DNA from 4 places in the Solibacillus sp. FSL K6-1126 genome. Region 4 is predicted to be linked to each of the others. Evidence: riboswitches for the same ligand, from Rfam matches in the RefSeq annotation. Region 4 holds a riboswitch; each other region holds the start of a gene.
The links. Region 4 has a riboswitch for S-adenosylmethionine ahead of MHH44_RS02340 (O-acetylhomoserine aminocarboxypropyltransferase/cysteine synthase family protein). Riboswitches for the same ligand answer to the same signal wherever they lie in the genome.
Positions count from the first base shown of each region.

Region 1 (8,363 bases), 3.4 Mb from region 4:
AAGTGCCCGATAACTTTTTATAGTTAATAGCATAGTCAATAATCCGATTTTGTAAACTATCTGTTGATTTGGCTGTTGCTGGAGCAGACATTGTAACAATCGCTTTTGTCGGACGTTCTTCGCCAAGCTTTAAAGAGAAGATGCCGCCTAGAGAAACACCTGCTACTGCAATTTCTTCATAGCCACGATTACGCAATTCATCATAGCCTTCTATAACACTGTCCCACCATTCAGCGGGTTGAGATTGAATTAATAAGTCAGGGCCACCACCATGGCCTTTATATAATGGTGCATGTACTGTATAGTTACGATCCGCTAAATATTTTCCTAAACGTTTTACATCATTTGTATTGCCGGTAAAGCCATGCAGCAATAATACGGCACGTTTTCCGGATTCAATTGTAAAAGGTTTCGGCGCGATGAGTTTCATTGTCAATTAGACTCCTTTTTTTATGTCAATTTTACAAAACTTCAAAAAAACACTTGAAATTTAAAAATAATTTTGATATGAAAACCTGTTGTTATCGACTATTATAAAGAGTATAAACATATAAGTACAATTTATTATTTTTATTATATTGATGCAAAAAAGTTATGAATGATGTGAGGTATGTAAAATGGAGATTGAACAGCTTCAATATTTCAAAACCGTTGCTACAATGCAACATATGACACGTGCGGCAGAGGTTTTAGCCATTTCCCAACCGGCGTTAAGTAAATCGATTGCGAACATCGAACAACATTTAGGTGTACCGCTTTTTAACCGTGAAGGAAGATCGATTTATCTCAACCGTTTTGGCGAGCTTTTTCTGCAAAGTGTCAATGTCATTTTGGATGAATACGATCGGATTAAAGAAGAATTTGAAGATATTATCAAACCGGGTTCTGGAGAAGTGTCATTTGGCTTTATTCATACACTAGGTATGGAAATAGTGCCAGAACTGATTGCTTCAACGAGCGAGGCGTTTCCGAACATGCAGTTTTCTTTAACGCAGGCGACTTCGTTAAGCTTATTAAAGCGGCTTGAAGAGGGGGCCATCGATTTATGTCTTTCGCAAAAAATAGAATCAAGGGTAATTGAAATAGAGACGGAAGAATTATTTGTGGAAGAGCTTTTTGTCATTGTCCCCACAACACATCCGTTAGCACAGCAAGATGCTGTTAAATATGATGAAGTGAAGAATGAACCGTTTATTGCGATTAAAAAGGGAAATTCGCTCCGTCAATTAGTGGATGAGCTGTTTTTAGAGCAGGGCATCGTGTTGAATACAACATTTGCTGCTGAAGAAATGCATACAGTTGCAGGATTTGTTGGTGCCGGAATGGGCATATCCGTAATTCCGAATATTAAAGGGCTAGATCACTATAAAGTAAAACGTTTGAAGTTGGATCCGCCTTGCTACCGCTCCGTTTGTGTTTCATGGGCAAAAAATCGTTATTTGCCTCCAGCAGCATCTGAGTTTAAACAATATTTACTGCAGTATTTTCAGCAAAGAGAAGAGTGAACAATATGGAGCAAAGTCAATTTAGAATATGGCTTAAACAACATGAAATAGAGCATGAGGAAAAGTGGCTAGAGCAGTTTATCTCAGCATGTAATGGAGACGAACAGGCGATGGTTAATACTGCCTTATTATATAAAGAGTATGGGCTATATGACGAAATGTACGGATTGCTGTGCAAGGCGAGTGAGCAGCAGAACAGAGAAGCTATGTATGAACTGGGAAACTGCTATTTTGAGGAGCTTGGTGAAAAAGGGAGTGAGCAGCAGGCATTTTTACTTTATAAAAGTGCTGCACATTTAGGCCACCCTGATGCAATGAATAATTTAGCAGATATGTATTTGAACGGTGAGGGAACAGCAGTCGACGAGCAACAAGCGCTCAGCTGGTTTAAGATGGCTGCGCAATTCGGTATTGCTGAAGCAATGTTTACACTCGGTATCATGTATGAAAAAGGATTGGGTACCGAATGTGATGAATCACAAGCCTTTGCTTACTATTCCCGCAGTGCAGAAAAGCAAGATGAAGAAGCAATGTACCGAATGGGTATGATTTATTTTTCAGGAGAGCTCGGTCAACAGCAAGATAATGAAAAAGCGTTGGAATGGTTTTTAAAAGCGAGCGGACAGTTTCATGTTGATGCAACATTTAATATCGGCTACTGCTATGAAAATGGTCATGGGGTAGCACGAAATAATGAAAAAGCAATCCATTACTATAAAAAAGCAAGCTTGCTGGGAGACATGGAAGCAACAAAAAAAGTAGTAAGATACTACGAACAGAGGGATATAGCAGAAGCTGCCAAGTGGCAAGAAAAGCTAAAAGTTCTAAATAACGATATATATGAATAATAATGTAATAGATACTAAAAAGTTTTGATTTTCTATTTCCTTGTCATAAATTAGACCTATTTCATTGATAAATATAGGTTTAATTTTAATGGAAAATAGGAAATATATTATAAGGGGAAAGTATTAAGAAGGGGGAATTTTTATGTATATGTTTACAGTCCAACAATTCTCTTCTGATCATAATGAGGATAGTATTCAAAAACTACAACAAATGCTATTAGAACAGCGAGAGAATCTGACGACGCTAGGTACAATTGTCGAATATTTAAAAAGCTATGTCCAAACTGGATTAGACCATAAAGATGTTATTAAATACAAACAAAAAATTCAAATGATGACTGATAAACAAAACAAACGTTACGATCAAATTGATGAGCTTATTAATATGAATATTTTGGAATTGAAAAAAGGTAAAACAACAGACAATACCGCACTTGTATATGGAAAAGAAGTTCGGAAAATTGAATCTGGTGTTCGTACTTTAAAGCTATTTGCCAGCGACGCTGTAAATATGCTAGATCTTAACAAACATTTAGAAAACCGCAGCAATGAACGTATACGCTATTTTGATAAACGTTCTACATCTTTGGAAGCAGAAATAATTTCCCTGACAAAGCAACTTTCTTATAAGTAAAATAGAGGCCATCCTACCTGGGAATATGTCGAGGGAGGGTGGCTTTTCTTATGAGGTTCTGAAAATTGTAATACCCAGCTGACCATATTTCGTATGAAAAAGTTTATACTATAAGAAGAGAAGCGAACGAAATAGGAGAGAATGGATATGAAAACAGTAGTAGTTGTAGGTGGAGGAATTACCGGGCTATGTACGATGCATTATCTGAAAAATAAAATGCATGAGCAAAACGTGGAAGCACGGTTAATACTGATTGAAAAGAACGCATATTTAGGCGGAAAAATTCATTCCGAATACGATAAAGGTTTTATTATGGAAACAGGGGCTGATTCAATTGTAGCACGCCATTCAGGGGTATTGGAGCTTGTTAAGGAGCTTAATTTTGAATCAGAGCTTGTCTATAACGAAACAGGTATTTCCTACATTCATACGAATAGCGAGCTGTATGCTATTCCGGCAGGTTCGACATTCGGTATTCCGATGAGTGTAGAATCGCTCATGTCGAGTACGTTAATTTCAGAAGAAGGAAAGAAGAGGGCCCTTCAAGATTTAGAAATCCCGAATACTAAATTTACTAAAGAAAGCTCTATCGGTACGTTTTTAGAATATTTTTTAGGTGAAGAAATTGTTCGAAAGCAAATTGCCCCAGTATTGGCAGGAGTTTATTCAGGCGATTTATATCAATTAAGCCTGGCATCTACATTGCCGTATTTAGTGGATTATAAAAACAACTACGGATCGATTATTAAAGGCTTCGAGGCACATCGCGAGCAATTCGAAAAAGCTGCGAATAAGAAGTTTATTTCTTTCCGTCCGGGTTTATCAGCATTAATCAATCGTATAGAAGAACAGCTGCCGGAAGTTGAATTCATGAGAAAGACAGTAACAAAGCAAATTCTAAAAAAAGGTGAGCAATATGAAGTCGTGCTGGAAGATGAAATAATATTGGCAGATATTGTTGTACTGGCCGTTCCAAATGAGACGGTACGTCATGTAATACAGGATGATTCATTAGAGGAACAGCTGAAAAAGTTCACGACGGCATCTACTTTAACGATGTATGTTGGCTTTGATGTACCGGACGATATATTACCGGCTGATGGTACCGGCTTTATCGTTTCGCATAATAGTGATTTAGTTTGTAATGCATCGACATGGACGAGCCGTAAATGGAAGCATACGTCAGCAGAAGGCAATTTACTCGTTCGCTTGTTTTATAAAGATATTAATCCGCGCTATGAAGAGTTGGCAGCCATGTCAGATGAAGAACTGACAAAAGTTGCATTGGAAGACATTCGTCTCAGCTTAGGTGTTGAAGCGGATCCAACTGTCATTAATGTAACAAAGTGGATTGACCAAATGCCGCGCTATGATTTGGCGCATAATGAAGCCTTATCAAAAGTTATACAGCAACTGGCAACGGATTACCCGAATGTTCTATTAGCGGGATGTGCCTATTTCGGAGTAGGAATCGGTGCTTGTATTCAAAACGGCAAAAAAACAGCTGAACACATTATTAGTCGAATTATGTAAAGAAATACTTCATTCAGCTAAAGGGTATTGACGGACGTATTAGATAACGTTATGATTCATTTAAATATTTCAAAAATTCATATTATTTCTTATCAAGAGAAGTCGAGGGACTGGCCCGATGAAACTTCAGCAACCAACATTAAGTCAGGTGCTAAATCCAGTGGCGAATGCCAGAAGATGAGAAGGGATTAAGTCGATAACTACTATGCCTTCTTTTCTTTAATGAAAGAAGGCTTTTTTGTATCGTTAAAATACTGAAAATACTGTAAATGATGGAGTGAAGGCAATGGGTTTACTTGAAGAATTACAAACACGGGTTTTAACAGCCGACGGAGCAATCGGGACACTTCTTTATTCATATGGGTTGGATTATTGCCATGAAGAAATGAATATTGCCCGTCCTGATATTATAGAGAAAATTCATAGTGAATATATTGCGGCAGGTGCAGATATTATTCAGACCAATACATATGGAGCTAACCGTATTAAGCTTGCACGTTATGGCTATGAAAGTCGTGTGAAGGAGTTTAATGAAGCAGCGTTAAAGATCGCAAAGCGGGCAGCTTCCCTGGATGGGCAATATGTTCTGGCAACAATCGGTGGTATTCGGGGAATTCGTAAAAGTGATGCAACATTAGATGAAATTTTAGCTGCGTTCCAAGAACAGGCGGAAGTATTACTAGCAGGTGAACCGGATGGATTTTTATTGGAAACGTATTACGATTTTGAAGAATTATCGCATTGTGTCCATCTATTACGTTCGATGACCGATTTGCCGATCATTGCTCAAGTGACGATGCAGGAACCGGGTGTCCTTCAAAATTTAATGACGTTAAATGAAGCGTTTCAAGACTTGGAAAGGTTAGGTGCAGATATTGTTGGGAGTAACTGCCGATTAGGTCCTTTCCATACAATTCAGGCATTTGAAGGGGTTAATTTACCGAATAAAGCTTTTTTATCAGCTTATCCGAATGCATCATTATTGGACATTGAAGATGGTCGAGTAGTTTATGAGTCGGAAACCGATTATTTCGCACGTGCAGCAGTTGAACTCGTAAACCAAGGTGTCCGTTTAATTGGCGGATGCTGCGGGACGACACCGAAGCATATTGCAGCCGTAAAAAAACGTTTGGCGAATATGCAGCCAATTGAAACAAAAGAAGAAAAACCCGGCCATACACAATTTGTCCGAATTCCGGAGCCACGTAAACAGGAGCCGCTCCACGAAAAAGCAAAACGTGAACGTTCAGTTATAGTGGAACTGGATACGCCACGTCATCTGGAAATTGACGGATTTGTAGAAGGGGCAAAACAGTTATCTAAAGCAGGAGCCGATGTCATTATGATGGCTGATAACTCACTTGCTTCACCGCGCATCAGTAATATCGCGATGGCTGCGATTTTAAAAGAGCAAGGAATTCGTTCATTGCCGCATTTGACATGCCGTGACCGAAATTTAATTGGGCTTCAGTCACATTTAATGGGACTTGATGCACTGGAACTTCATGATATTCTTGTCGTGACAGGGGACCCGACAAAAGTAGGGGATTTCCCGGGGGCGACGAGCGTATATGATGTTTCATCAATGGAACTGATTTCTCTAATTAAGCAGTTAAATAAAGGTGGTTCTTTTACTGGGAAATCGCTGCGTAAACAGGCAAATTTCTCGGTAGCCGCTGCCTTTAATCCGAATGTTCGTGTACTGGACCGTGCTGTAGCCCGTTTAGAAAAGAAAATCGAGCATGGAGCAGATTACTTTATTTCACAGCCGGTTTATACGAAAGAAAAGATTATCGAAATCTATGAGGCGACGAAGCATTTGGAAACACCGATTTATATCGGGATTATGCCACTAACATCTTCACGCAGCGCGGAATTTTTACATCATGAAGTACCGGGCATTAAACTGTCCGATGAAGTACTTGCGCGCATGGCTGCCTGTGGGGATGACAAGGAAGCATCGACAGCAGAAGGAATCGCGATTGCTAAAGAGCTGCTCGATACAGCATGTGAATACTTTAACGGTATTTATTTAATTACACCGTTTTTACGCTATGATATGACGCTGGAATTAATGGACTATGTAAAACAATATGATGTGGAAAGTAAAGGAGTTCAGTCGAATGTATAATCACCCGATTCATGAGCAATTACAAAAAAGAATACTTATCATCGATGGTGCCATGGGGACGATGCTTCAGGCAGAAAACCTAACATATGAAGATTTTGGCGGAGAAGACTTAGACGGTTGTAATGAAAACCTGGTACTGACAAGACCTGATGTATTGAGTAAAATTCATCGTGCCTATTTAGCTGCAGGCGCTGATATTATTTGTACCAATACGTTTGGTGGAACACCACTCGTGTTGGATGAATATGACTTAGGTGACAAGGCAGTTGAAATTAATAAGCGGGCGGTTGAAATTGCACTAGAGGCTGCAAAAGAGTTTTCGACACCAGAATGGCCGCGCTTTGTCGCAGGTGCAATCGGGCCAACGACTAAAACATTGTCGGTAACAGGCGGTATAACATTTGAAGAGCTGGAAGAAAACTTTTATATCCAGGCAAAAGCACTAATTGAAGCGGGAGCGGATTTGCTCTTAATGGAAACTTCCCAGGATATGCTTAATGTTAAAGCAGGAACGATTGCCATTCACCGTGCATTTGAGGAACTTGGCAAAGAGCTGCCTGTCATGATTTCAGGAACAATTGAGCCAATGGGAACAACGCTTGCCGGGCAATCAATTGAAGCATTTTATATTTCTATTGAGCATATTAAGCCGTTGTCTGTCGGACTGAACTGTGCAACAGGTCCGGAATTTATGACCGATCATATCCGTTCATTGGCAGAGCTTTCAAATGGTTATATTAGCTGTTATCCGAATGCCGGTTTACCGGACGAGGAAGGCTGCTATCATGAAACACCGGAGTCATTATCGAAAAAACTGCAAGGCTTTGCAGAAAAAGGCTGGTTGAACATCGTCGGCGGCTGCTGTGGTACAACGCCAGCACATATCGCGGCGATCCGTGAAGCTGTAGATGGCTATAAACCACGCGAGCCGAAAGATGTAACGCACGGACATGTCGTATCAGGTATCGAGCCATTGCAATATGATGAATCGATGCGTCCATTATTTATCGGGGAGCGTACGAATGTAATTGGCTCACGTAAATTCAAAAACCTGATTGTTGACGGAAAGTTTGAAGAAGCTGCAGAAATTGCACGTGCACAAGTAAAAAACGGGGCACATGTCATCGATATTTGTTTAGCAAACCCTGACCGCGATGAAGTAGAAGATATGAAAAACTTTATGCAGGAAGTTGTAAAAAAAGTTAAAGTACCGCTTGTAATTGACTCTACAGATGAAAAAGTAATGGAAGTCGCACTGAAGTTTTCGCAAGGGAAGGCCATTATTAACTCGATTAACTTGGAAGATGGAGAAGAGCGTTTCGATGCTGTTATGCCACTTGTGAAAAAATATGGGGCTTCACTTGTTGTCGGTACGATTGATGAAACTGGAATGGCTATTACACGTGAGCAAAAGCTTGAAGTAGCGAAGCGTTCTTTTCAGCTTTTAACAGAAAAATGGGGCATGTCAGCAGAAGACATTATCTTTGACCCGTTAATGTTCCCGGTAGGTACAGGTGATGAGCAATATATTGGTGCCGCTGAAGAAACAATCGAAGGAATTCGCCTCATTAAAGAACATTTACCTGGCTGCTTAACAGTGCTCGGTGTAAGTAATGTTTCGTTCGGCTTACCGCCAGTTGGACGTGAAGTATTAAATGCAGTGTACTTATATCACTGTACACAAGCAGGCTTGGACTATGCGATTGTAAATA
Region 1 covers NZ_JBBOPD010000001.1:3,881,981-3,890,343, reverse strand. The annotation lists gene MHH44_RS19355 (alpha/beta hydrolase) at 1-430, opposite strand, end outside; gene MHH44_RS19350 (LysR family transcriptional regulator) at 618-1,505, shown strand; gene MHH44_RS19345 (tetratricopeptide repeat protein) at 1,511-2,353, shown strand; gene MHH44_RS19340 (chemotaxis protein) at 2,496-2,987, shown strand; gene hemG (protoporphyrinogen oxidase) at 3,135-4,520, shown strand; SAM riboswitch class I at 4,607-4,704, shown strand; gene MHH44_RS19330 (bifunctional homocysteine S-methyltransferase/methylenetetrahydrofolate reductase) at 4,807-6,651, shown strand; gene metH (methionine synthase) at 6,644-8,363, shown strand, end outside.
Region 1: another riboswitch for S-adenosylmethionine. It lies ahead of MHH44_RS19330 (bifunctional homocysteine S-methyltransferase/methylenetetrahydrofolate reductase); the one in region 4 lies ahead of MHH44_RS02340 (O-acetylhomoserine aminocarboxypropyltransferase/cysteine synthase family protein).

Region 2 (8,363 bases), 2.7 Mb from region 4:
CAGAACAAGGGATGAATGTTGCCCGCTTAGTTGGGGCATTGGCTGGGTTACCGGATGAAACACCAGCATTAACAGTTAACCGTTTCTGTTCATCAGGGCTACAAACAATTGCCTATGCAGCAGAGCGTATTATGCTTGGCCATGCAAAAGCAATCGTTGCAGGTGGTACAGAGTCGATGAGTATGATTCCGATGACTGGTAATACAGTTCGTCTAAACCCAAAAATTGCTGAAGAAGCACCACAATACTATATCGGTATGGGTCACACAGCTGAAGAAGTAGCGAATCGTTACAATGTGACACGTGAAGAGCAGGATGCTTTTGCAGTACGTTCGCATGAATTGGCTGAAAAAGCAATTAAAGAAGGTAAATTCAAAGACGAAATCGTTCCAGTTGAAGTGACGGAGTATTATGTCGATGAAAACAATCAGTTAAAAGAAAAAGTTACAATTTTTGATACAGATGAAGGGGTTCGTCCAGGTACATCGGTAGAAACGTTGGCAAAATTACGTCCAGCATTCAACGTAAAAGGATCTGTAACAGCAGGGAATGCTTCTCAAACTTCTGACGGTGCAGCAGCAGTACTTGTAATGGACCGTGAAGAAGCGGAGAAACAAGGTATGCAGCCACTGGCAAAATTCTTAGGATTTGCTGTCGGAGGAGTTCCACCTGAAGTAATGGGTATCGGACCAATCGTTGCGGTACCGAAAGCACTTGAAATTGCAGGAATTACACAAGATCAAGTTGACCTGTGGGAAATTAACGAAGCATTCGCATCACAATCAATTCAAGTAGTTCGTGAGCTTGGCATTGATATGGAAAAAGTGAATGTTAACGGGGGGGCAATCGCATTAGGCCATCCACTTGGTGCAACAGGTGCGATTCTTACAGTGAAGTTAATCAATGAATTAAAACGCCGCGGCGGTAAATACGGTGTCGTAACAATGTGTATCGGCGGCGGAATGGGCGCAGCAGGGGTATTTGAAGTTCTTTAATTGTCTGGGGAAACAACACAATAAAAATCACAAAGGAAACTAGGGAGGAATTTACAATGGCACAAACAACAAACAGCATTATTAAAGGTGGCGGCTTTTTAATCGAGGACGTGGAAATTAACCGAGTAATTACACCGGAAGATTTCACAGATGAACAAAAAATGATTGCTCAAACAACTCAGGAATATGTAACAAACGAAGTATTGCCGGTAGTTGAAAACTTAGAGCACCATGAGTTCGAGCACTCGGTACGTCTATTAAAAACAGCAGGTGATTTAGGTTTACTAGCAGCTGACGTGCCGGAAGAGTACGAAGGCTTAGGCTTAGACAAAATCTCTTCTGCATTAATCGCTGAAAAAATGTCACCTGCTGGTGGTTTCTCAATCACACACGGTGCGCATGTAGGGATCGGTTCATTACCAATCGTATTATTCGGTAACCATGAGCAAAAAACGAAGTATTTACCGAAGTTAGCTTCAGGTGCCTTAATCGCAGCATACGCTTTAACAGAGCCAGGTTCAGGTTCGGATGCATTAGGCGCAAAAACAACTGCTAAATTAAATGAAGCGGGTACACATTACGTATTAAATGGTGAAAAACAATGGATTACTAATGCAGGCTTTGCAGATGTATTCGTTGTATACGCAAAAATTGATGGCGATAAATTTACTGCATTCATCGTTGAGCGTTCATTCCCAGGAGTTTCTGTAGGTCCGGAAGAGAAGAAAATGGGGATTAAATCATCTTCTACTCGTACATTAATTTTAGAAGATGCAGAAGTTCCTGTAGAAAACTTATTAGGTGAAGTAGGCCGCGGTCATATTATCGCATTCAACATTTTAAATATCGGGCGTTATAAATTAGGAGTAGGTACTGTAGGTGCATCAAAACGTGCATTTGAATTAGCGGTTGCTTATACAAACCAACGCCAACAATTCAAAACGAAATTATCGGATTTCAACCTAACGAAAGAAAAGATCGCATCAATGGCTTCTCACATTTATGCATCAGAATCTTTAAACTATCGTACAGTTGGCTACTTCGAAGACCGTTTAAGCCAGTTATCCGATGAAGAGCAAAAAGACGGCAAATCAATCGCAGCAGCAATCGCTGAGTATGCTATTGAGTGCTCAATCGCAAAAGTATTCGGTTCTGAAACACTGGATTTCGTAGCGGATGAAGCGGTTCAGTTACACGGTGGTTACGGATTTATGGCTGAGTACGAAGTGGAACGCATTTACCGTGACTCTCGTATTAACCGTATTTTCGAAGGTACAAACGAAATTAACCGTATGATCGTACCAGGCACATTTATGAAAAAAGCATTAAAAGGTGAATTACCACTATTACAAGTAGCACAAGAACTGCAAAACGAGCTACTAATGCTTATGCCTGAAGAAATTGGCCAAGGTGCTTTAGAGCAAGAGAAATATTTAGTGAAAAATGCGAAGAAAATCGCAGTACTTGCAGCAGGTGCAGCAGCACAACGCTACGGTGCAAAACTGGATGCCGAGCAGGAGCTGTTAGTGAACATCGCGAACATTGCAAACCAATTATACGCAATGGAATCTGCAGTAATCCGTACACAAAAAGCAATCGAGCGTGACGGAGAAGAAAAAGCAGCACAAAAAATCCTTTACACTCAAATTTTCTGTCAGGAAGCATTCGCAGAAATCGAAAAAGAAGCAAAAGAAACATTGATCGCTTCAGTTGAAGGTGACGATGCACGTATGATTTTATCGGCTTTACGTAAATTAACGCGTAACAACCCTTACAACTTAATTCCGAAAAAACGTGAAGCTTCAGTGAAATTAATTGAAGCAGAAAAGTATGTAGTTTAATAAAATACTATAGTCGGGTGCATGACACTGCACCCGATTTTTCTATGTTGTTCTAATATAATGTAAAATGTTCTAATATATTTTTACATGATCTAATATATCTCGGAAGTTCTAATATAAGTTTCCTTTCTTCTAATATGACCGCCAAAGTTTCAAATAAACGAAACCATTCTTCTAAAATACGACCAGCATGTTCTAATATCGGCACAAATCTTCTAATAAAACCCATATTCATAAAAACGCCAATAATACGAACACATTTTTGATTTGTCCTTCTATATCCGTTACAATATAGGAAAATCCAGGGCAAAAGGAGTACTTACATGACAGTAAAATTCATTCAATATCCAAAATGTACAACGTGTAAAAAAGCGCAAAAGTGGCTAGATGAGCAAGGTGTGGACTATGAAAATATTCATATCGTAGAACAGACACCATCTAAAGAGGAGATTAAAGCAATTTATGAAGCAAGTGGAGTGCCATTAAAGAAATTCTTCAATACGTCCGGTATGAAATATCGGGAATTAGGTCTTAAAGATAAATTAGCGACAATGTCCGAGGATGAGCAATTAGAGCTATTGGCATCAGATGGTATGTTAATTAAGCGACCGATCGTAACAGATGGAAAAAAATTAACTTTAGGATTTAAGGAGTCTGACTTCTTAGAAACTTGGAAATAAACAGTTATTCACATTGTATTTCCGAACGAAATATGGCAAAATGAACTTGAATGTACTACATATAACATGGAGGTTTTCGAATGAGCACACCAAAAGAATTACGTTATTCAAAAGAGCATGAGTGGGTAAAAATAGAAGACGGTAAGGCAACAATCGGTATTACGGATTTCGCACAATCTGAATTAGGTGATATCGTATTCGTAGAATTACCTGAAGTAGGCGATGAGATTTCAAAGGATCAGCCATTCGGTAGTGTAGAGTCTGTAAAAACAGTTTCTGAACTATATGCACCACTTTCTGGTAAAGTAGTTGCAATCAACGAAGAATTACTGGACAACCCAGAATACGTTAATGAATCTCCATACGGAAATGCATGGATGGTTACTGTTGAGTTAACAAGTGAAGCGGAAGTTGAAGAATTATTAGACGCAGATGCTTACACTGCATTAATCGAACAATAATATGAAACACTAAAGCCTTCTATAGTAAGGTTTTAGTGTTTTTTTGTTATTCTATACATAAAGGTGACTTTGAAAGGAAGCGTGTACGTATGGGAAAATGCCTTGTTGTCGAAGGACGTGCCGATAAGTTGAGATTAATCCCGATTTTAGCAGAGGACGTGACAATTATTTGTACAAATGGCACAATAAGCGAAGTCAATTTGATTGATTTATTAGAAGGTTATGAGCAAGATGAAATTATCACTATGTTTGATGCAGATAAAAACGGTGAAAAGTTACGTAAACTGATGAACCGTGCATATCCTGAAGCACAACAGCTAATCATACCTCACGAATATATTGAAGTAGAAAAAACACCTACTAAAATCTTAAGGGATATTTTACTACGAGCAAAATTTTTAGTAAAAGAAGGATGACAGTATAATGGAACAATGGACGCAACAGCAATGGGAACAAAACGTACAACAATATGATCAGACAGCATTTTTCCTATATACGCCTATGTGCGGCACATGTGAAGTATCGGAAAAAATGTTGGAAGTAATTGAGAAATTACTACCAGATCTCCCGCTTGGTATGGCAAATATCAATTATTTAGGGGATTTACCTTATGAACTGAAAATTGAAAGTGTACCTTGTTTAATCGTTTCAGACAACGGAGAACTAACGAATAAAATTTATGCATTTAAATCCGTACCGTTTTTGTATGAAATATTAAAAAAGTAATTGACGTAGTCACTTTGTCGTGATAAAGTAACATTCATAATAATAAAACTTAATAACGTTGCTCTTATAAAGAGAGGTGGAGGGAAGTGCCCTATGAAGCCCGGCAACCAGCGATTACGCAAAGGTGCCAATTCACACAAAGTGTAAACTTTGAAAGATGAGAGAACGGTTTACCGTATAAATGTATGTGAAACCTTTCTACTTGTCTTGGTAGAAAGGTTTTTTTCATTCAGCGGATGTTTTGGATGAAAAAAGAACATGATTTTGAAATAGCAGGAAGGTTATTTCAATTTAGAAGGAGTACAACCGATGATTGATATACAAAATATTACAAAAGTGTATAACACGAAAAATGGTAAGCTTACGGCAGTTGATAATGTAAGCCTATCGATCAACAAAGGAGAAATATACGGTATTATCGGCTACAGTGGTGCCGGTAAAAGTACAATGATTCGCCTATTGAACGGTTTGGAAAAGCCAACGACAGGTTCTGTCATTGTAGGTGGTCAGGATATTGCAAAAGCTTCCGGGGCTAAATTACGAGAAGCACGTCAAAAAATAAGTATGATTTTCCAGCACTTCAATTTACTTTGGTCACGTACCGTTGAAGAAAACATCGCATTTCCACTTGAAATAGCAGGTGTTTCAAAAGCTGATCGTGAAAAACGAGTAGAAGAGTTAATTGAACTTGTTGGTTTAAAAGGAAGAGGGAAAGCGTATCCTTCTCAACTTTCAGGCGGTCAAAAGCAGCGTGTTGGCATTGCCCGTGCGTTGGCAAATAATCCGGAAGTGCTTTTATGTGATGAAGCGACTTCAGCACTTGATCCTGAAACAACGGATTCAATTTTGGAATTGCTGCTTGATATTAATAAAAACATCGGACTTACAATTGTACTCATTACACATGAAATGCATGTTATCCGTAAAATCTGTAACAGAGTAGCTGTTATGGAAGCCGGAAAAGTAGTGGAACAGGGAGATGTATTACAAGTGTTCCAACATCCGCAAGCACCGATTACGAAAAACTTCGTGTCGCAAGCTTCTGGTGAAACACAGGAAACGCAAGCATCACTGGAACAGATTTTAGCCAATTATCCAGAAGGCAAAATCGCTAAATTAACATTTGCAGCGGCAACGACAGAACAGCCTGTCATCTCACAAATGATTAAGCAATTTGACGTAGTTGTTAATATAGTGCATGGCAAAATCTCAAATACAACGGGCGGTTCGTTTGGTACATTGTTTATTCATATCGATGGCGAGCCAAAAGCAGTCGCGGAAGCATTAAGCTTTTTAGCGAAGCAAGAAATTCAGGCGGAGGTGATTGAGCATGTTTAATCAATTATTTCCAAACGTAGATTGGGGTAAAATGCTCGAAGCAACATATGAAACAATTTATATGACGGCTGTTGCGACAGTCATCACATTTATACTAGGACTTCTAATTGGTATTGTCTTATTTTTAACGAGCGACAACCAATTATGGGCAAATAAAATTGTACACTTTTTGACAGGGTCACTTGTGAATATTTTCCGCTCGATTCCATTTATCGTCTTGATCATTTTATTAATTCCATTTACGAAGTTTTTACTTGGAACCATCCGTGGTGCCAATGCAGCATTACCTGCGCTTATTATCGGTGCAGCACCGTTTTATGCGCGCATGGTGTTAATTGCATTAAGAGAGATTGATAAAGGTGTTATAGAAGCGGCTCGCTCAATGGGAGCGAAAACTTCTACGATTATTTGGAAAGTGCTGATTCCGGAAAGCTTACCGGCATTAATTTCAGGTATTACTGTTACAGCTGTCGCTTTAGTAGGGTATACAGCAATGGCCGGCATCATTGGTGCGGGTGGTTTAGGAAACCTGGCATTCCTTGATGGTTTCCAGCGTAACCGAACAGATGTGACTTTAATGGCAACTGTATTGATTTTAGTTGTCGTATTCATCATCCAATATATTGGGGATTTCATCACAGCAAGAGTGGACAAACGATAGTTAGTGGCTCGTAAGGCCGTAATTATAAATATTGGTGCATCGAAACAATATGGACGCAAACTTTTATAAAAGTGCGCGTCTATCCGAAAAATAATCAGAATATAGAAAAAGTTTCGATGGGCCGAAAACAAACTAATAAAAAAGGGTAGGTAAAACAAATGAAAAAGTTATTATCAAGCGTTATTTTAGGAGCTTCAGTACTTGCATTAGCAGCATGTGGAGGAGAAGATGAAAAATTAGTAGTTGGTGCATCGAATACACCACACGCAGTTATCCTTGAAAAAGTTAAACCGATATTAGAGGAACAAGGTATTGAGCTTAAAATCGAACCTTATACAGATTATGTACTTCCAAACCAAGATTTAGATAACGGTGATCTAGATGCGAACTTCTTCCAGCACATTCCATACTTCGAAGCACAAAAAGCAGATTTCGATTATGACTTTGCAAATGCTGGCGGTATTCACATCGAGCCAATCGGTATTTACTCTAAAAAATATTCATCTTTAGAAGAACTTCCTGAAGGTGCAACGATTTTACTTTCTAACTCAGTGGCAGACCATGGACGTATGCTTTCATTACTTGAAGCACAAGGTTTAATTACATTAGCAGAAGGTATTGATAAAACAAAAGCAGAAATAAAAGACATCGTAGATAATCCGAAAAACTTCGAATTCGATGCAAACACTGCAGCTGAATTATTAGTGCAAATGTACGAAAATGAAGAAGGCGATGCGGTATTGATCAACTCAAACTTCGCAATCGATAACGGCATTAACCCATTGGAAGATTCAATCGCAATCGAGTCTAGTGAATCTCCTTATGTAAATATCATTGCAGTAAAATCTGGCGATGAAGATTCAAAAGAAATTAAAGCATTAGTAGATGCATTACGCTCGAAAGAAGTTCAAGACTTTATCGTCGAAGAGTGGGGCGGCTCTGTAGTACCAGTTTCAGGCGAATAAAAATAATCCAAAAACCATTTTCTCCATTGGGGAGAAAATGGTTTTTTCGTTTCATAAAATTATCTTTCCTAAAATGGGATTTCTCCATATCTAATGAAGCTTCTACTTCTATCCAAGCCTTTTATTGGAATCGTGTTAATCGTGAATAAAAATTTGATATAAAGTCGACAAATACTTGTTCGGATGGGGCAAGATCTCTTGATGTTGGTGCAATAATGCCGACTGTACGTCTTATATTAGGTATGGTGATCGGCACTTTGACGGTCATGCGCGGTGTTGAATCATAGAGTGAACTTTCTGGTAAAAGTGTCACACCTATTCCTGCAGCCACAAGCCCTTTTAATGCATCCATATCTTCTCCCTCGGTAGTGATATTCGGCATAAAGCCTACAGAGCGGCATGCATCTACGGCAACTTTGTTTAAAATATAACCTTCAGGAAAGAGTACAAATTGATCATGACGCAAATCAACAAGGTTAATCGATTCTTTTTTCGCTAGTGGGTGTGTTGCGGGCAACAAAGCATGGATGTTTTCGCTGAACAGCACTGTTGTATTGATTGCTTCGTCTTTTGGTGGTAATGGTCCAAGCAAAGCTAAATTCAGCTCGCGATTTTTGACTGCATCAATCAAATATTTATAGGACCCTTGGCGTAGATGAAAAGAAATTTCCGGGTATTCTTTTTTAAATGCAGAAA
Region 2 covers NZ_JBBOPD010000001.1:3,206,825-3,215,187, reverse strand. The annotation lists gene MHH44_RS16080 (acetyl-CoA C-acetyltransferase) at 1-995, shown strand, start outside; gene MHH44_RS16075 (acyl-CoA dehydrogenase family protein) at 1,052-2,836, shown strand; gene MHH44_RS16070 (arsenate reductase family protein) at 3,160-3,516, shown strand; gene gcvH (glycine cleavage system protein GcvH) at 3,597-3,977, shown strand; gene MHH44_RS16060 (toprim domain-containing protein) at 4,067-4,393, shown strand; gene MHH44_RS16055 (thioredoxin family protein) at 4,401-4,703, shown strand; SAM riboswitch class I at 4,765-4,867, shown strand; gene MHH44_RS16050 (methionine ABC transporter ATP-binding protein) at 5,013-6,041, shown strand; gene MHH44_RS16045 (methionine ABC transporter permease) at 6,034-6,702, shown strand; gene MHH44_RS16040 (MetQ/NlpA family ABC transporter substrate-binding protein) at 6,861-7,667, shown strand; gene MHH44_RS16035 (LysR family transcriptional regulator) at 7,789-8,363, opposite strand, start outside.
Region 2: another riboswitch for S-adenosylmethionine. It lies ahead of MHH44_RS16050 (methionine ABC transporter ATP-binding protein); the one in region 4 lies ahead of MHH44_RS02340 (O-acetylhomoserine aminocarboxypropyltransferase/cysteine synthase family protein).

Region 3 (8,363 bases), 2.6 Mb from region 4:
ATACGTCTTGCACTGCCATTAAACATATACGAAACATTTGTTTCAGCAATATAGTAATATGCCATTAATGTAGTGAAAGCAAATAGGAATAAAGAAATTGCGACAAACCCTGAACCAAAGTTATTTAAAGATGGGAACGCATCATTTACAGCTGCTTGTGTAAAGCCTGAATACGTAATCGTCTCATCCATTTTTGCTTCAATCAGAGCTCCGTCTTGACTACCCTCATGGACATTGTATGTACCCATGAATAAAATCATTAATGCTGTTGCAGTACATACCAAGATTGTATCAATATAAACTGAAGCTGCCTGCACTAAACCTTGCTTTGCAGGATGCGATACTTCTGCAGCAGCAGCTGGATGTGCACCAGTACCTTGACCTGCTTCGTTTGAGTAGATGGCACGTTTTACACCCCAGAAAATTGCGCTACCGATCATCCCGCCAAATACTGCATCTGTAGCGAAAGCACTACGGAAAATTAAAGCAAACACTTCAGGCACAGCTGTAATATTCATAATAATAATAATAGCCGCTACTAACAAATACGCTAATGCCATGAATGGTACTAAAATTTGGGCAGCATTTGCAATACGCTTAACACCACCAAAAATAATAACCGCCAGCAGGAGAATCGTAACTAGTCCAGTTACCCATGGTTCAATTCCAAATGCATTATCAACTGCACCTGCGATGGCATTTGCCTGAACTCCAGGCATTAAAAATGCAACAGAGATAATCATCGCAATGGCAAAAATAACACCTAATGCACGTATTCCAGTTGTTTTTTCAATGTAGAACGCCGGACCACCACGATACTGTCCATCTTTTTTCTCTTTATAAATCTGAGCTAACGTCGACTCCATATACGCCGTTGATGCCCCGATAAATGCTGTCACCCACATCCAGAACACCGCACCCGGACCACCGAATGCAATAGCTGTTGCGGTACCAACGATATTACCTGTACCGACACGGCCCGACAATGCAATCGACAATGCCTGGAACGAAGATACACCTGCTTCTGATTTTTCTCCTTTGAACATTAACTTGAACATGTCTCCAATTAGCCTGACTTGTGCAAACTTTGTTAGGATAGAGAAAAATAAACCAACGATTAAAATACCATAAATCATAACAGGACCCCATAAAATATTGTTGGCCCATCCTACAAAATCATTCAAGAAACCCATACTATACCCCCTTTGTTGAAATAATGTATTAATTTGAAATTTAGTATATTACAAATATTCGAAAATTTCGATATATTTTTTTTAAGGAAATAAAAATAAACCTAACAAAGTATGATTTTGTTAGGCTTATCACTATTCAATAATATATCCCAAGTCTCTTAAAACATTATTAATATAATCTATCGTAAATTTAAAAACATCTTCCCGTTCCACTTCAAAATAAAGGCTGTGGAGGCAACCTTTCCATTGCTTATAGTGAAACTCGGAAAGCGTATGCTCTGTTATCCATTTCTTAGATGTACTAATGTCTGAAACTTTATCATTTTCACCCGTCATTAATAATACTGGGATATCCGGAAACTTCAATTCAGGGTTACGGATTGTCCGCGACATTTGCTGCCAGTCGCGATACCATTTTACCGTCACCATACTCTTCAACGGTAATTGCTCTTTTAGTTCCATTAACACATCTGTGTTCCGCGTAAGATGGTGAGGCTCCAACTCATGTTTCAGCTTAACATTCGATGTAATGGCGCTGAAGCTTGATAAAGCATTCGACAATTTTCCCGGTGCCAGCTTTAAATTAAACCAGGGGGATGCTAAAACAACACCCGCACATTCTATTTTATTGTTCTGGAGTACATACGTAGCTATTGCAGCCCCTAGGCCATTTCCTACGATAAAAAGCGGTACGTTATATTCTAGTGCCACTTTCAATAATACTTTTGTATACTTATAATATTCTTTAAAATCTTCATCATGATACGTTGTATACTTTCCTTGCTCTCCATGTCCAGGTAAATCCCCCATTACAACATGAAAGTGTGAGCTGCGGAACTTTTCAATTAACCATGCGTACCACCGATGATGTTCATATGCGCTATGAAGAATAACGACTACGGCTTTTGGTTGTTGCTCTGTTTCCCATTTCCACATGGCCAATACTCCTTACATATAAAATATTTTTATGACATAAACACGTGATCCTTTAATTCAGGAATGAGTTTGCCGATTATCAAAAAATTACGATATTGCACCTTCTTTAACATCGGCATCATTATATTACTATTTATTTGTATAATTATAATACATTCCGTTCTAAAAGAAATGTTAATTGAAAAATCTTCACGTTTTGTTACGATATCTATAGATTTATCTACAATTTTATAGAAGAAATGAGGAAATGCACATGATTTACCCTTATAAGGATAAAATACCAACGATTCACCCTTCTGCATTCATTGCAGACTATGCCACAATTACCGGTGATGTAACAATCGGTGCCGAAACTTCAATTTGGTTTAACACGGTAATTCGTGGCGATGTAAACAAAACTATAATTGGTGACCGTGTCAGTATCCAGGATTTGAGCTGCCTTCACCAAAGTCCCGCTGCCCCTCTCATTATTGAAGACGAAGTAACAGTAGGTCATCAAGTTACATTACATAGCTGTACAATTAAAAAACGCGCTTTAGTTGGTATGGGTTCCATCATACTGGACGGGGCTGTTATAGGCGAGGGTGCATTTATTGGTGCCGGCAGTCTTGTACCACCGGGAAAAGTGATTCCTCCCAATTGTTTAGCGATGGGTCGCCCAGCAAAAGTCGTACGTGAAGTGACAGCAGAAGATCGCGCAGATATGGATCGGATAATTTCAGAATATGTGGCAAAAGGGCAATACTATAAATCACTTCAAAAATAATTTAACAGTCATTCCCCTCTTTGAATCTTATAAATCTATACCTTGTTAAAAAGAAATCTTATATAAGATCATAAAAAAGGAGCTATCCATTAAACTGGATGCTCCTTTTTATTATATTAAATTCCTGCTTTAGCTTTCAATTCAGCCGCTTTATCCGTACTTTCCCATGGCACATTTAAATCTGTGCGACCGAAATGTCCGTATGCTGCTGTTTGCTTATAAATCGGACGACGTAAATCAAGCATTTTAATAATGCCCGCAGGACGTAAATCAAATAGCTCACGTACCCAGTTCACGATTTTTGATTCTTCTACTTTTCCTGTACCGAATGTATCAACCGCGATTGATACAGGTTGTGCAACACCGATTGCATACGCCAGTTGCACTTCAGCACGGTCAGCTAGGCCAGCTGCTACAATGTTTTTAGCAACATAACGTGCTGCATATGCTGCAGAGCGGTCAACTTTTGTCGCATCCTTACCGGAGAATGCTCCGCCACCATGACGCGCATAGCCGCCGTAAGTATCAACAATAATTTTACGACCTGTAAGACCTGCATCTCCTTTAGGCCCGCCGATTACGAAACGACCTGTTGGGTTGATGAAGTATTTTGTTGCTTCATCCAATAATTGAGCAGGAACAACCGGTTTAATAACGTGCTCTTTAATATCTGTTTGAATTTGTTCTAATGTTGCTTCTTCATCATGCTGTGTTGAAATAACGATTGTATCCACACGAACAGGTTCATTGTTTTCATCATATTCGATTGTTACTTGTGTTTTACCATCCGGACGTAAATATTCCAATTCTCCTGATTTACGTACTTCTGTTAAACGACGTGCTAATTTATGAGCTAAAGAAATTGGCATCGGCATTAATTCCGGTGTTTCGTTACATGCATAGCCGAACATTAATCCTTGGTCGCCTGCACCGATTGCTTCCAGTTCATCATCCGTCATTGAACCTTCACGTGCTTCCAATGCTTGGTCAACACCTTGTGCAATGTCAGGTGATTGCTCTCCTACAGCTACTAGTACTGCAAGGTTTTCCGCATCAAAGCCGTACTTACCGCGTGTGTAGCCGATTTCTGCCACTGTATCACGGATAATTCCTTTCATATCTACATAAGTAGAAGTTGTAATCTCACCAGATACTAGTACTAAGCCTGTTGTTACCGTAGTTTCACAAGCTACACGTGCATTTGGATCTGCAGCTAAAATAGCGTCTAAAATGGCATCCGAAATTTGGTCACAAATTTTATCCGGATGTCCTTCCGTTACACTTTCTGATGTAAACAGTCGACGATTTGTCATGTCATTTCCTCCTAAATCACTTTGGCAATTGTTTTTTATTGATACGGTACTCATTACCCATGTCCGTTATATAAAGCAATTACGCTAATGCGTATCTACCTTTTAACGTCAAGCTATATTTGCTTTAACACGAGGGTCTGAAAGGCTGTAACTATATAATTTTCGCTCAGCACGAAATTGTAAAACAAAATAAAAAAAATCCTTTCTCTCATAGCCGTGTTCATCACACGTGAGGAAAGGATATTACGTTTCGTTACCTTTCACTCTTATCGTTCAAGGGAATTTTTGCCCTTGCATCAGGTTGGCACCAACACGTATAAAATATACGCAGGTTGCCGGGTTTCATAGGGCCTGCCCCTCCACCAGCTCGGGATAAGAGTATCCGTTCAATTAAACATCTTACGCAAAAAAACAAGTGCTGTCAACAAATTTTGACGTATTTCGCAATGTTTAAAATTCCGGAAAAAATAATTTGCAATTAGTATAGATTATTTCACTTAATGTGTTATACTATTTTTGAATTAGGAATCAACTCCCCTCTATAAGGGAATACTATAAAAAAGGATGGTATTTAATAGATGAATTCGGTAGAAATTGCTAACGAGCTGAAAGAACTTTTAAACGGGGAAAACATCAAAACTCAATTATCTGTTCCACAATTAGTTGAAAAAGCTACATCACGCGGAGAAGCCGTGCTGACTGTTGAAGGTGCATTACGTGCCCAAACAGGAAAATACACTGGCCGTTCTCCAAAAGATAAATATATAGTAAAAGAAGAAATTTGCAACAATAAAATCGATTGGGGCAAAGTTAACCGTCCGATTTCTGCAGAGGTATTTGATAAACTTTATGTGAAAGTTGTAAATTACTTAAAAGAACGTGACGAGTTATATGTATTCAACGGTTTTGCAGGTGCAGACAAAGAGTCTCAATTATCCATTAAAGTAATTAATGAATATGCTTGGCATAATCTATTCTGTCATCAATTGTTCATCCGCCCAACAGCAGACGAATTGGCTAAACATGTTGCCGAGTTTACAATCGTATCTGCGCCAAACTTCAAAGCAGATCCTGAAGTAGACGGTACAGGATCGGAAACATTCATTATAACATCTATTGAAAAGAAAATCATCTTAATCGGCGGAACTGAGTACGCAGGTGAAATGAAGAAGTCAATCTTCGGTATTATGAACTACTTATTGCCTGAACAAGGTATCTTCCCAATGCATTGCTCTGCAAACGTTGGTGAAGGTGGCGATGTTGCATTATTCTTCGGTCTATCTGGTACGGGAAAAACAACTTTATCTGCTGATAAAGATCGTAAATTAATCGGTGACGATGAGCACGGTTGGTCTGATAACGGCGTATTCAACATTGAAGGTGGATGCTATGCAAAAACAATCAACCTATCTGCTGAAAATGAGCCGGAAATTTATAATGCAATTCGCTTTGGTTCAGTACTGGAAAACGTTGCGGTAGATCCTGAAACACGCGAATGCGACTATGCTGACGGTTCATTAACAGAAAATACACGTGTCGCTTACCCTATCGACTATATTGACAATATTGTGTTACCATCAGTAGCAGGTCATCCAAATACAATCGTCTTCTTAACAGCCGATGCATTTGGTGTATTACCTCCTATTTCTAAATTGACAAAAGAGCAGGCAATGTATCACTTCCTAAGTGGTTTCACATCAAAACTTGCCGGCACAGAACGTGGTGTAACAGAGCCAGAACCAGTATTCTCTACATGCTTCGGTTCTCCATTCCTACCGCTTGCTGCAACAGTTTATGCAGAGCAATTAGGTAAGAAAATTGATGAGCACGGTTCACAAGTTTTCCTAGTAAACACTGGTTGGACTGGTGGCGAATATGGTGTAGGCAGCCGTATGAAGCTTTCTTATACACGTGCAATGGTTCGTGCTGCAATCGATGGTAAATTAAATAACGTTGAGACAACTCAAGATGCAGTATTTGGATTAAACATTCCAGTAGCCGTTGAAGGTGTACCATCTAGCGTATTAAATCCTCGTGATGCATGGGCAGATAAAGCTGCATATGACAAAAAAGCTGCTGAACTTGCTGATCTGTTCAAAAATAACTTCACGAAATTCGAGAATGTTGATGAAGCAATCGTTCAAAAAGGCGGCCCATTAGTATAATTTACTAATGACCAACTTTATTCAATCAAAAACAAACAGCATTTTCCTCTATGGGGAAAATGCTGTTTTTACTTTGTATAAAATAAGGTTTTCCCTTATTATTTTTTTTCCTAGTTCTGTTCAGACTTCTTACTTTCTTGGCGTTTCATCCAATTACATAAGTTTTTCACAGTGTCACGGTTCAAGTCTGGAGGATAATGATGCTTTAATCCGGATGAGAACCATGTCTCAACAGATTTTCCTTCCTTTTTTAAGTACTGCTCTAGTTTATAGGCATGCTCAATATCCACATGCTGATCTTCTGTACCATGAATTATGAGTACCGGAGTTTGAAGTTTTTCGATTTCAAGTAGTGGTGTCCGGTCATCATAGTTTTCCGGTACTTTATTTGGTGTACCGCCAACAATCCTTTTCAAGCCGCGCCGCATATCCACCCGCTCCCAATATGTTGCTGTCGCATCCGATACACCTGCCCATGTTACGAGCGATTTAATATCATCACGTAAAATCGCTGTCCACAATACCATTAATCCACCACGGGAAAAACCATACAGATTCACTTTGTCCACTTGAATAAAATGCTTCAGTACTTCTATACCGTTAATTGCATCATAACGGTCATCACCGGCAAATTCATCCTTACCTTCTCCCCCGCGATTTCCGCGATAGTACGGAGCAAATACTACAAAGCCTTGCATCGCAAATTGGGCAATACGTGCCGGTCTCACCATACCGATTGATTGGAGCCCCCCACGCAAATATAAAAGCGCTTCATATGTACCAGCCGCTTGTGGACGTGCCAATAATCCTTTTACACGCAGGCCTTGTGACCAATACGTAATTTCATCTAATCGGATATGGGGATTCGGTGATGGGTAATTGCGTATCGAAAAAATCTTACCATTGTCGTTCATGATTTTTCACTTCCTGCAACATCTTTTTCATTCCTGCATCCCGCATATAGAAACTTAAATTCGGCTGCTTCCACAAATCCTCTTCTGTCAGCCATAACATGCCTTCTGTTTCATGATCTCCTGTAAAAGGTTCAATGTCCTTTACTTTGGCAGTAAAAACCGCTTTGCAAAAGGGAATGTCATCATGCACGATGTAGTAGGCAAACCATTTTACATCTTCTATTACAACATTTGCTTCTTCATAAACTTCACGGATAGCCGCTTCGTATAATGTCTCTCCAGGCTCCTGCTTGCCTCCGGGAAACTCAACACCACGACGGTGATGAATCGTACATAACCATTTCCCTTCATATTGTACAAGGGCCAATACATGCTTAGGTTCAACTTCGAAAGGACCTTCATCAAATCTTAAATCTACTTTTAAATTATTTTCATCGATAAATGTAAACATCTTTTCGCTCAACTCCTCTTATTAGTGTAACGAACAGATGTCTACGGTTCAATCAAATCGCCTAATTATCGAGTAAAGTATGGCAGTTGCTCGACGAACTTTTTCGCTTCCTCGTCTCCAAATTCATGAATCAGGGCATATACCTTTTTAAGTCGGTGGTCGATTTCATGATTTAATCTGTCCAAATGATATGGAATAAACGGCATATGTGCACGGAAAGCATTTGACGCTTCCAGATGTTGCATCTGATTAAACAGCTTCATAAATACACGGGCCTTTTGCGGTTCCATTTTTAAAACAAATTCATACGAAGATCCAGGATGCAAATTGCATGTTAAATTGGCAACGGATACATAAACATTATTTTTTTCCATTATTCTCACCTCATATTTAAGGTGGACTGCAATAAAATCATTTATACATTGGAAGCATATATCGTGCAATCATTCCATCAAATGATCAATAAAAAAACGACCCCAAAACGGAGTCGTTTTATCCAATATTAGTTGCCTAAATAAGCATTTAACATCCATGTATGCTTTTCAAGGCTTTGGAATTGAGCATTCAGTAAATCCTCTGTACGGTCATCGCCTTCTTCTGAAGCTGTTTCCATTGCCTTATTTAA
Region 3 covers NZ_JBBOPD010000001.1:3,115,286-3,123,648, forward strand. The annotation lists gene MHH44_RS15400 (alanine/glycine:cation symporter family protein) at 1-1,193, opposite strand, end outside; gene MHH44_RS15405 (alpha/beta hydrolase) at 1,326-2,129, opposite strand; gene MHH44_RS15410 (gamma carbonic anhydrase) at 2,383-2,895, shown strand; gene metK (methionine adenosyltransferase) at 3,012-4,208, opposite strand; SAM riboswitch class I at 4,472-4,587, opposite strand; gene pckA (phosphoenolpyruvate carboxykinase (ATP)) at 4,787-6,373, shown strand; gene MHH44_RS15425 (alpha/beta hydrolase family protein) at 6,484-7,287, opposite strand; gene MHH44_RS15430 (NUDIX hydrolase) at 7,271-7,738, opposite strand; gene MHH44_RS15435 (transposase) at 7,804-8,112, opposite strand; gene MHH44_RS15440 (Dps family protein) at 8,241-8,363, opposite strand, start outside.
Region 3: another riboswitch for S-adenosylmethionine. It lies ahead of metK (methionine adenosyltransferase); the one in region 4 lies ahead of MHH44_RS02340 (O-acetylhomoserine aminocarboxypropyltransferase/cysteine synthase family protein).

Region 4 (8,363 bases):
TTTGTTATGTTCTAATATATTCAGAAATCGTCTAATATATTTTGAAATGTTCTAATAAAATTGCGATCTTCTAATATAACCGGTTAATGTTCTAAAATGGGGTCGCAATCTGCTAATATCCACACTCAATTTGCGAATATCGCTCACACTTCTTCTAATATCGCTCATCATTGTTCTAATAAATCGCAAACACCGGTTTCAACAACCATTTCCTGCCCGGAAAATAAGCGTACCCAACCTTCAAATTCACCCAAATTCTAATAACATCGACATTTCTTCTAATATCCCCAAAATTTCTTCTAATAATCGTTTTCATACTTCTAATAAACCATATACACCGTGTAAAAAAATCACCAAATAAAAAAACACTAGCAAGGGGGCTCGCTAGTGTTCCGGAATTATTTTATACTGCCACGTTTATATCATTATATGCCCGTAAACGATAGGCAGTTAAAATCTTGGTCATGACGATTTCCTCTTTTGCCGAGAAGTCAGGGACCGCGTATGGGCGCTCTACTAACTGAAATTCCCCATATTTTAAGAACCACTCTCTAGCTGGCGATAAAATATGGGCTGTACCATGAATTTTGTATTCCTCGGCAACTTCTTTTATAACATAACCCGCTGTGGCAAGATCGTGAGCTTGTTCTGAGAAAGCACTGTGTCCGAAAACATGCTGCCACATTGTATTCACATCCGCCAAAATTTGCTGGATCGCACAAGCGTTCACAAATTCCTTTACGTCATTTAGTTCATAAATAATATAGGCTGCAACGTTTTGTGCACTGTATACTTTCCCCATGTTGAACAACTCCTTTTCTTCCAATGATGCTGCAACATCACTTTAAATTTTTCCGGTTGGTAATATAATTATCCCAATTGTATTACTAGGTATTTAATTTGTCAATAAAACTTATAAAAATAGTAGGGATTAATTTTCTAAAAATTGCTTAGCTTTTCGAATGGGAAAAGCTAAGCCTTTTTTAAAGCATTATGCGTTTGTTTCTACTCCAATTTCCGCTGCAACTTTCGCTAATGCCTGCTCTAAATCCGCGATAATATCTTCCGCTGCTTCTAACCCGATCGATAAGCGAATGAGCTCTTCCGATACGCCGGCAGTTTTTAATTCTTCCGCAGATAACTGTTGGTGTGTTGTGCTCGCAGGATGAATAATTAATGAACGGGCATCGCCAACGTTCGCTACATGTGAGAACAATTCCACGTTATCGATTACTTGGCGGCCAGCTTCACGTCCGCCTTTAATTCCGAACGTAATGATTGATCCGAAGCCGTTTTTCAAATACTTTTTCGCTAAATCATGTGTCGCAAAATCTTCAAAGCCGTTGTAATTCACGTACTCCACAAATGGGTGGTTTCTTAAATACTCTGCAACTTTCTGTGTATTTTCATTGTGTCGGACAATACGCAAATGAAGCGTTTCAAGTCCTTGCAGGAAATTAAATGCCGCGTCAGCAGATAATGTTGGACCAAAATCACGCAATAGTTGAACACGAAGCTTTGTCGCAAATGCAGCGCCTGCTGTGTCAATTCCGTATCTTAGACCGTGGTATGAAGTATCGGGTTCTGTAAACCCTGGATGTCTTCCTTGTGTCCAGTCGAATTTACCGGCATCAACGACAATCCCGCCGATCGTCGTTCCATGACCGCCAATCCATTTTGTTGCAGAATGAATGACAACATCCGCGCCGAATTCAATCGGATTACTTCCATATGGGGAAGCAAATGTGCTGTCGATTAATAAAGGAAGACCATTGTCATGAGCGATGTTTGCTACCGCTTCAATATCCAGTACTTTCAAGCTTGGATTTCCGATAATTTCTGCGAAGATTGCCTTCGTTTTATCAGTGATTGCCGCTTGGAAATTCTCAGGATTTGATTCATCTACGAATTTTACTGTAATGCCGTAGCGAGGCAATGTTGTCGCGAATAAATTATATGTCCCACCGTAAAGTGAACCTGCCGCTACAATTTCATCCCCTGCACCGGCTACGTTTAAAATAGAAAATGCTACTGCTGCTGCGCCAGATGAAAGCCCTACTGCAGCTGTGCCCCCTTCTAATAAAGCAACCCGTTCCTCAAATGCCCCGACTGTCGGGTTCATAATTCTTGAATAAATATTGCCTGTTTCCTGTAATGCAAATAGACGTTGCGCATGAGCTGTGTCATTAAATGCATAGGCCGTTGTACGGTAAACCGGAACTGCAATTGCTCCTGTTTCCGGGTCTGGCTTTTGACCCCCGTGTAATAATAATGTTTCTGGTCTTAAATTTGTCATTTTAATACCCCCAAAAATTTAATCGATGGTGAAATCGGTGTTTTTGAGGAGGATTTTTTAAATGAAAAAAACCCTCTTCAGTTAAGAAGAGGGTTGCGCATGAGCAAGTTTGCCTCCTCTTATCTTTCAAAATGATTGTCCATTTTGTAGGATTTAGCACCTTAGTCAGTTCATCACTTACTGGTTGCCGGGCATCTCAGGGCCTATTCCCTCCGCCGCTCTTGATAAGAGTTATGTGATTTGTGTTCCATCGTTGAGTCTCAGTATAAAACATACTAATCCGATATGTCAACACAAAAAAATTAAAATTTTCAGATTTCTATTCTGATTACTCTTATCTGTATTTAACGATATGCAAAAATTTCCTCCCTATGAATTGAATAGACGCTTATAATCGACTTCAACTAAAATATTGACTAAAATAAGCTTGAAGGATATACCATTAAGATTTTTATTACATAAAAGGGAGATGTTCACGTGAATACAAAAGAATTATTACGCAGTCACACATCTGTTCGCAAATATACAGGTGAGGAAATTTCAAAAGAAACTGTCATCGATTTAATCGAAACAGCACAAATGGCGGCAAGCTCGCATTTTGTGCAGGCATACAGTGTTATCTGGGTAACGGATGAAGAAAAGAAAACTAAACTGGGTGAACTGTCTAAAAACGAATTCCAATTCAAAACAGCTGGTGCCTCTTTCTTATTTTGCGTAGATTTCAAACGTTTGCAGGTAGCTGGTCAAAAGCACGGAGTCGATATTTCTGCTGACACGGCTGAAAACGTGCTTGTAGGTGTAGCAGATGTTGCATTATTTGCGCAAAACTTTGTTATTGCAGCAGAATCAATGGGTTATGGCATTTGCTATATTGGCGGTGCCCGTACAAATCCTAAGGAAATTAGCGAGCTGTTCAATTTACCGGAATATGTTTTCCCGCTATTTGCGATGACGATTGGTACACCGACAAAACGCAATGAAACAAAACCACGTTTACCAGTAGCTGCGGTATTGCATGAAAATGGCTATGATCTTGATCAATACGATACGCTTCTAGATGAGTATGATGGCATTATGGAAGACTATTACAGCAGCCGATCTTCAAATCAAAAGACGGCAACATGGACGAAGCAAATGGCTGATTACTTAGTAGAACAAAATCGTCCACATATGAAAGAGTTTCTCGCTTCACAAGGTTTCACTTGGAAGTAGGCTTATAAACCAAAAATGCTATTTTTCTCTATGAGAAAAATAGCATTTTTTGCTGAGCGTTAAAAATTGATTTCCATTCCGGGACGCTTTCCGCGGGCACGGCCTGAGCCTGTAGTCTCAGGCGTCGTGCTGTTCCCGCCGGAGTCGCCCTACATTCCAATCAATTTTACAAAGTATCCGTTTCTTAATAAGGGTTTTCTTCTTATCCAGCGGTACTTCTACTTCTGCCCAAATTGCTTTATTTATTTCAATCCTTCAATTTGCAATGCTTTCACAGGCTGGAAATCTTCCCCTGTTTTCGCATACGTAATGGTCGCCTGATCGCCTTCTTGTAAGTAAATTGCAAACGGTGCAACTTCTGTAGAAACAATGAAGTTTTCACCTGTATTTGCCAGGAATGATACGATCGTGAAATCACCTACACGCTCTTTATAAACACGCACAACTTTTACCGTCGCCTTTGCTTCTTCAGCATTTGAAGTACCGTCTACCGTACTTCCGCCACGACTTAGCGCTGTTTTATAAAGTCTTAACGCTTCATTTGGTGTTGTACCATACGCCGAAATTTCAGGATTTGCTGCTGACACGATAAAGTAATTTTGCAGGAATCCGTTCGCATCGAGTACAGCTGACAGCCAACTCGCTTCACCGTAGAAGTTGTAAAGGATCGGCATTTCACCTTCCCATTCTTTTTCGATGAACTTTTTCTCGATAATTTCAAGAGCCCCTTGGGAATCCATATAAGACTCTTCCAGATTTCCGGTATAGTACGTCGCTTCACCGGTACGTGCATGTGTTAATGCATAACCAAGCATCGAGTCAACGCCCTCTTTCGGACTTGTAAAATCAGTGAAATAATACATTTCCCCATCTTCCATAAAGATTGGGCTTACATTTGCTTCCGTACCTTCATCGCTCGGCAACTTAACATCCTTTTTACCGACTAGACTGTTCCAGAACCCGTGCACATAGTTACCGTAATAACTATTTTGCAAACTTACCGCTTCCGGTGATACCGCACCATCGATAAATGCCGGTACATCTGCAATCGCGATTTTCTCTGTTGCACCCGTCTCTGCATCAACAAGTACAACCCCTTTTACATCAAAGCCGTTACGTGCCGAAATAAATTCCCCGTAAGAACGGATGTAATACGGTTTACCATCCTCATCAATTTCAAGCTGCGGATCTCCGTAGAAAATTAATGATGGATTTTGAAGACGAATATGACGCTCCAGGTTTTTATTTAAATAAGCAGATGGAACATAGCTCATTTCAGCCTTCACAAACTTTGGATTATCGCTTGAGTCTGTAGCACTCATCGTGAAATAACCAGGTGTTGTTTTTCCGTTGAACCATTTAAAGAATCCTGAAAACTCTACAGGTGCAATGTAAACATACTGATCATTTACTTTTTGAATTTGCAGGTTTCCTAATTCATAATAGCTCGTGTTTGGCACCTGTCCAAACGCCTTTTTCATTTTGTTTTTAACAAATTTTGGCGGTACACTTGCCGGTGTTTTCGTCTCATCAAACGACGAAATTTCCGTTTTTTCTTTCATCTCTGAAGATTTGAATTTTTCATTTGCATTTAAAAATGGTGCACTTACTAAATAGCCGATCCCAATAATGCCGACAAGCACGATGGCTGATTTAATTTTTTGCTCCTTACCAACAGCAAATATTGCCCCAATAATGGCTACAACAGGTATTACGTATAAAAAAATCGTCCAGCTTAGATCGATTTTTGAAATATATACTGTTAAGAATACTGATATAAAGCTTACAATAAATGTCGTAATGAATAAGCTCGTAAATGTTTTTGATGAAAGCTCCTTATTGCGAACTTTCTTTGATAACGGCATTAATAATAATGTGATCAAAAGTGATCCAATTGCCGTTATTAGCAATAATTGTCCCATAACAATCACCCTCTCTTACTTACTATGTACGAATAACCTCCCAAAAAGATTCATAAACAAGTAAAACTGCATAATTTCTGGCATAATAGAGCATATATTGCATTTTTATAAAATGATAGTTTGGTTTTACAGTAATTTTATATAAATATTTTTACTTGGGGGTTAATAGATGGCACGTAAAGTTCTGATTTTACTTTTCTTCGGGCTTGGCTTGTACTATGTGTTCTTTTTTGAAACGATCGATAGTTCATTAAAAATGGTCTTTAAGCTTTTGCCAATGATTTTCCTTATAGTGCTCGCATTTTTAACGAAAGTACATGTGAAATCACCATATTACTGGCTGATCTCTATTGGTTTAATTTTCTGTGCGGTTGGCGACTATACATTGCAGTGGTTCATTATTGGACTGAGCTTTTTTCTGGTCGGTCATATTTTCTATATTTTTGCTTTCCGCTCTACAAATCAGCAGAATACACCACTGTACGTAAAGGTTTTTTTAGCTTTATATGGTGCGGTTATGATGTTCTGGATTGCAGGAAGTCTTCTTCAAAAAGGAGATGCTGTACTCGCCATTGCAGTGACTGCTTATATTTTAGTAATTTTAACGATGGGATGGACATCGTTCCGAACAGGCAGTAAGTTTGCTGTCATCGGCGCCACCCTCTTTATCATGTCGGATTCGGTTTTGGCTATTAACCGTTTTATGTTTGATGTTGCCTATTCCCATATCTTGATTATGTTTACGTATTACGGCGCACAGTTTTTCCTCATGCTCAGCATAATTGATTATGATCGATTACGCTAAAGCGTAATCGTGTCCAGATTTTTTAGACCCACAGGATGTGGGTCAGTCAGCCGTTGTCACACGATGTGACGTATTTAGGCTGACTTCATTATTCATTTAAAAAATCTGTGACATCTGCCAGAGGCTTATCTTCATTCAGCGGGTACTTAAGTAGCCGCTGAATGAAGATAATTAGTTCAAATTCCGAAATAAAAAGTGTAGAATGAAAGCAATAAGTATTTAGGAGGTCTTTTTCGGATGAAAGAGAAAGTAATTGAACGTTTAGTACGCTATGCAAAAATTGATACACAATCAGATTTCAACTCTGACACAACCCCTTCTACAATGAAGCAATTCGATTTATTACATGTATTAAAAGATGAATTGGCAGCAATCGGTTTAACAGACATTACACTTGACGAAAACGGCTACCTTTTTGCAACACTTGAATCGAATACAGACAAAGACGTACCGACACTCGGCTTTTTAGCGCATGTTGATACAACATCGGATTACACAGGAACAAATGTACAGCCTCAGCGCATCGATAACTATGACGGTGAAGCGATTACATTAAATAATGGGTTAGTAATGGCACCGGACTACTTCCCGAACTTAAAGAACTATGTTGGCCAAACGTTAATCACAACAGATGGCAATACATTGCTTGGTGCGGATGACAAAGCCGGCATCGCTGAAATTATGACTGCGATGGAATACTTAGTGAAAAATCCGGAAATCAAGCACGGGAAAATCCGTGTAGCATTTACACCGGACGAAGAGATTGGGCGCGGTCCACACAAATTTGACGTCGAAAAATTCGGTGCGGATTATGCATATACGATGGATGGAGGTCCGCTTGGTGAATTACAATTTGAAAGCTTTAATGCAGCTGGCGTAAAAGTAACGACACGCGGTACGAATATCCACCCGGGTTCGGCGAAAAATAAAATGGTGAACTCGATTACAATGGCGATTGAATTCCAAAACGAAATGCCTAAAGATGCAGTTCCTGAAAAAACGGACGGCTATGAAGGCTTTATCCACTTAATGCATTTCAACGGCGGCATTGAAGAAACAACAATGTCTTACATTATCCGTGACCATGACCGCGCTAAATTCGAAGAGAAAAAAGCGTATATGGCAAAGGTCGGCAAAGAGTTACAGGAGAAATACGGTGAGGAAGCAATTACAGTAGCGATTGAGGATCAATACTATAATATGGGCGAAAAAATCGAGCCTGTTATGGAAATCGTCGATATTGTAAAAGAAGCGTTTTCTAAGTTTAATATCACACCGATTGTTGAGCCAATTCGCGGCGGTACTGATGGTTCCCAGCTTTCATACATGGGCTTGCCAACACCGAATATATTTGCAGGCGGCGAAAATATGCACGGCAAATATGAATTTGTATCAGCTGAAACAATGGAAAAAGCGACGGAAGTCATTATTGAAATCGTTCAGTTATTTGAAAAACGTTAATACAAAATGGAAAATTTCGAATGGAGCGATTACTTTCGCTTCATTTTTTTGTATACTTAATAGACAGAAAATTCAATACAATTAAGCGAGGTGTGTTATGAAGGAAATACTGATTGGCATTTTAGCGGCTTTATTTTTTGCGGTTACATTTGTATTGAATCATTCAATGGAATTGGAAGGCGGCAGCTGGCTATGGAGTTCTTCGCTCCGCTATTTCTTCATGCTTCCTTTTCTTATTGCCATTGTCGCGATTCGGGGAAAAGTCGGATTTCGTATTTTATCGAGTGAAATGAAAGAACATCCAGGTGCGTGGCTCATTTGGAGCTTTGTCGGGTTTGTATTATTTTATGCGCCGCTTACATTTGCCGCGGCATTCGGTCCAGGCTGGCTCGTATCAGGTACATGGCAATTTACGATTGTAGCAGGTGTATTGCTTGCCCCTCTTTTCATTACGACCATTGCTGGAAAAAACATCAGGGCAAAAATCCCGCTTATTTCACTCGGCATCTCAGGCATTATTCTATTCGGGATTTTGCTTATCCAAATTCCGCAAGCACAATCGGTTTCAATAGATAGCCTGCTCCTCGGTATACTGCCCGTTGTCGTTGCGGCATTTGCCTACCCTCTCGGCAACCGGAAAATGATGGAACTTTGCGGTGGTAGAGTG
Region 4 covers NZ_JBBOPD010000001.1:475,326-483,688, reverse strand. The annotation lists gene MHH44_RS02345 (hypothetical protein) at 404-802, opposite strand; gene MHH44_RS02340 (O-acetylhomoserine aminocarboxypropyltransferase/cysteine synthase family protein) at 992-2,296, opposite strand; SAM riboswitch class I at 2,413-2,527, opposite strand; gene nfsA (oxygen-insensitive NADPH nitroreductase) at 2,774-3,508, shown strand; gene MHH44_RS02330 (hypothetical protein) at 3,751-5,430, opposite strand; gene MHH44_RS02325 (lysoplasmalogenase) at 5,600-6,235, shown strand; gene pepT (peptidase T) at 6,473-7,696, shown strand; gene MHH44_RS02315 (DMT family transporter) at 7,794-8,363, shown strand, end outside.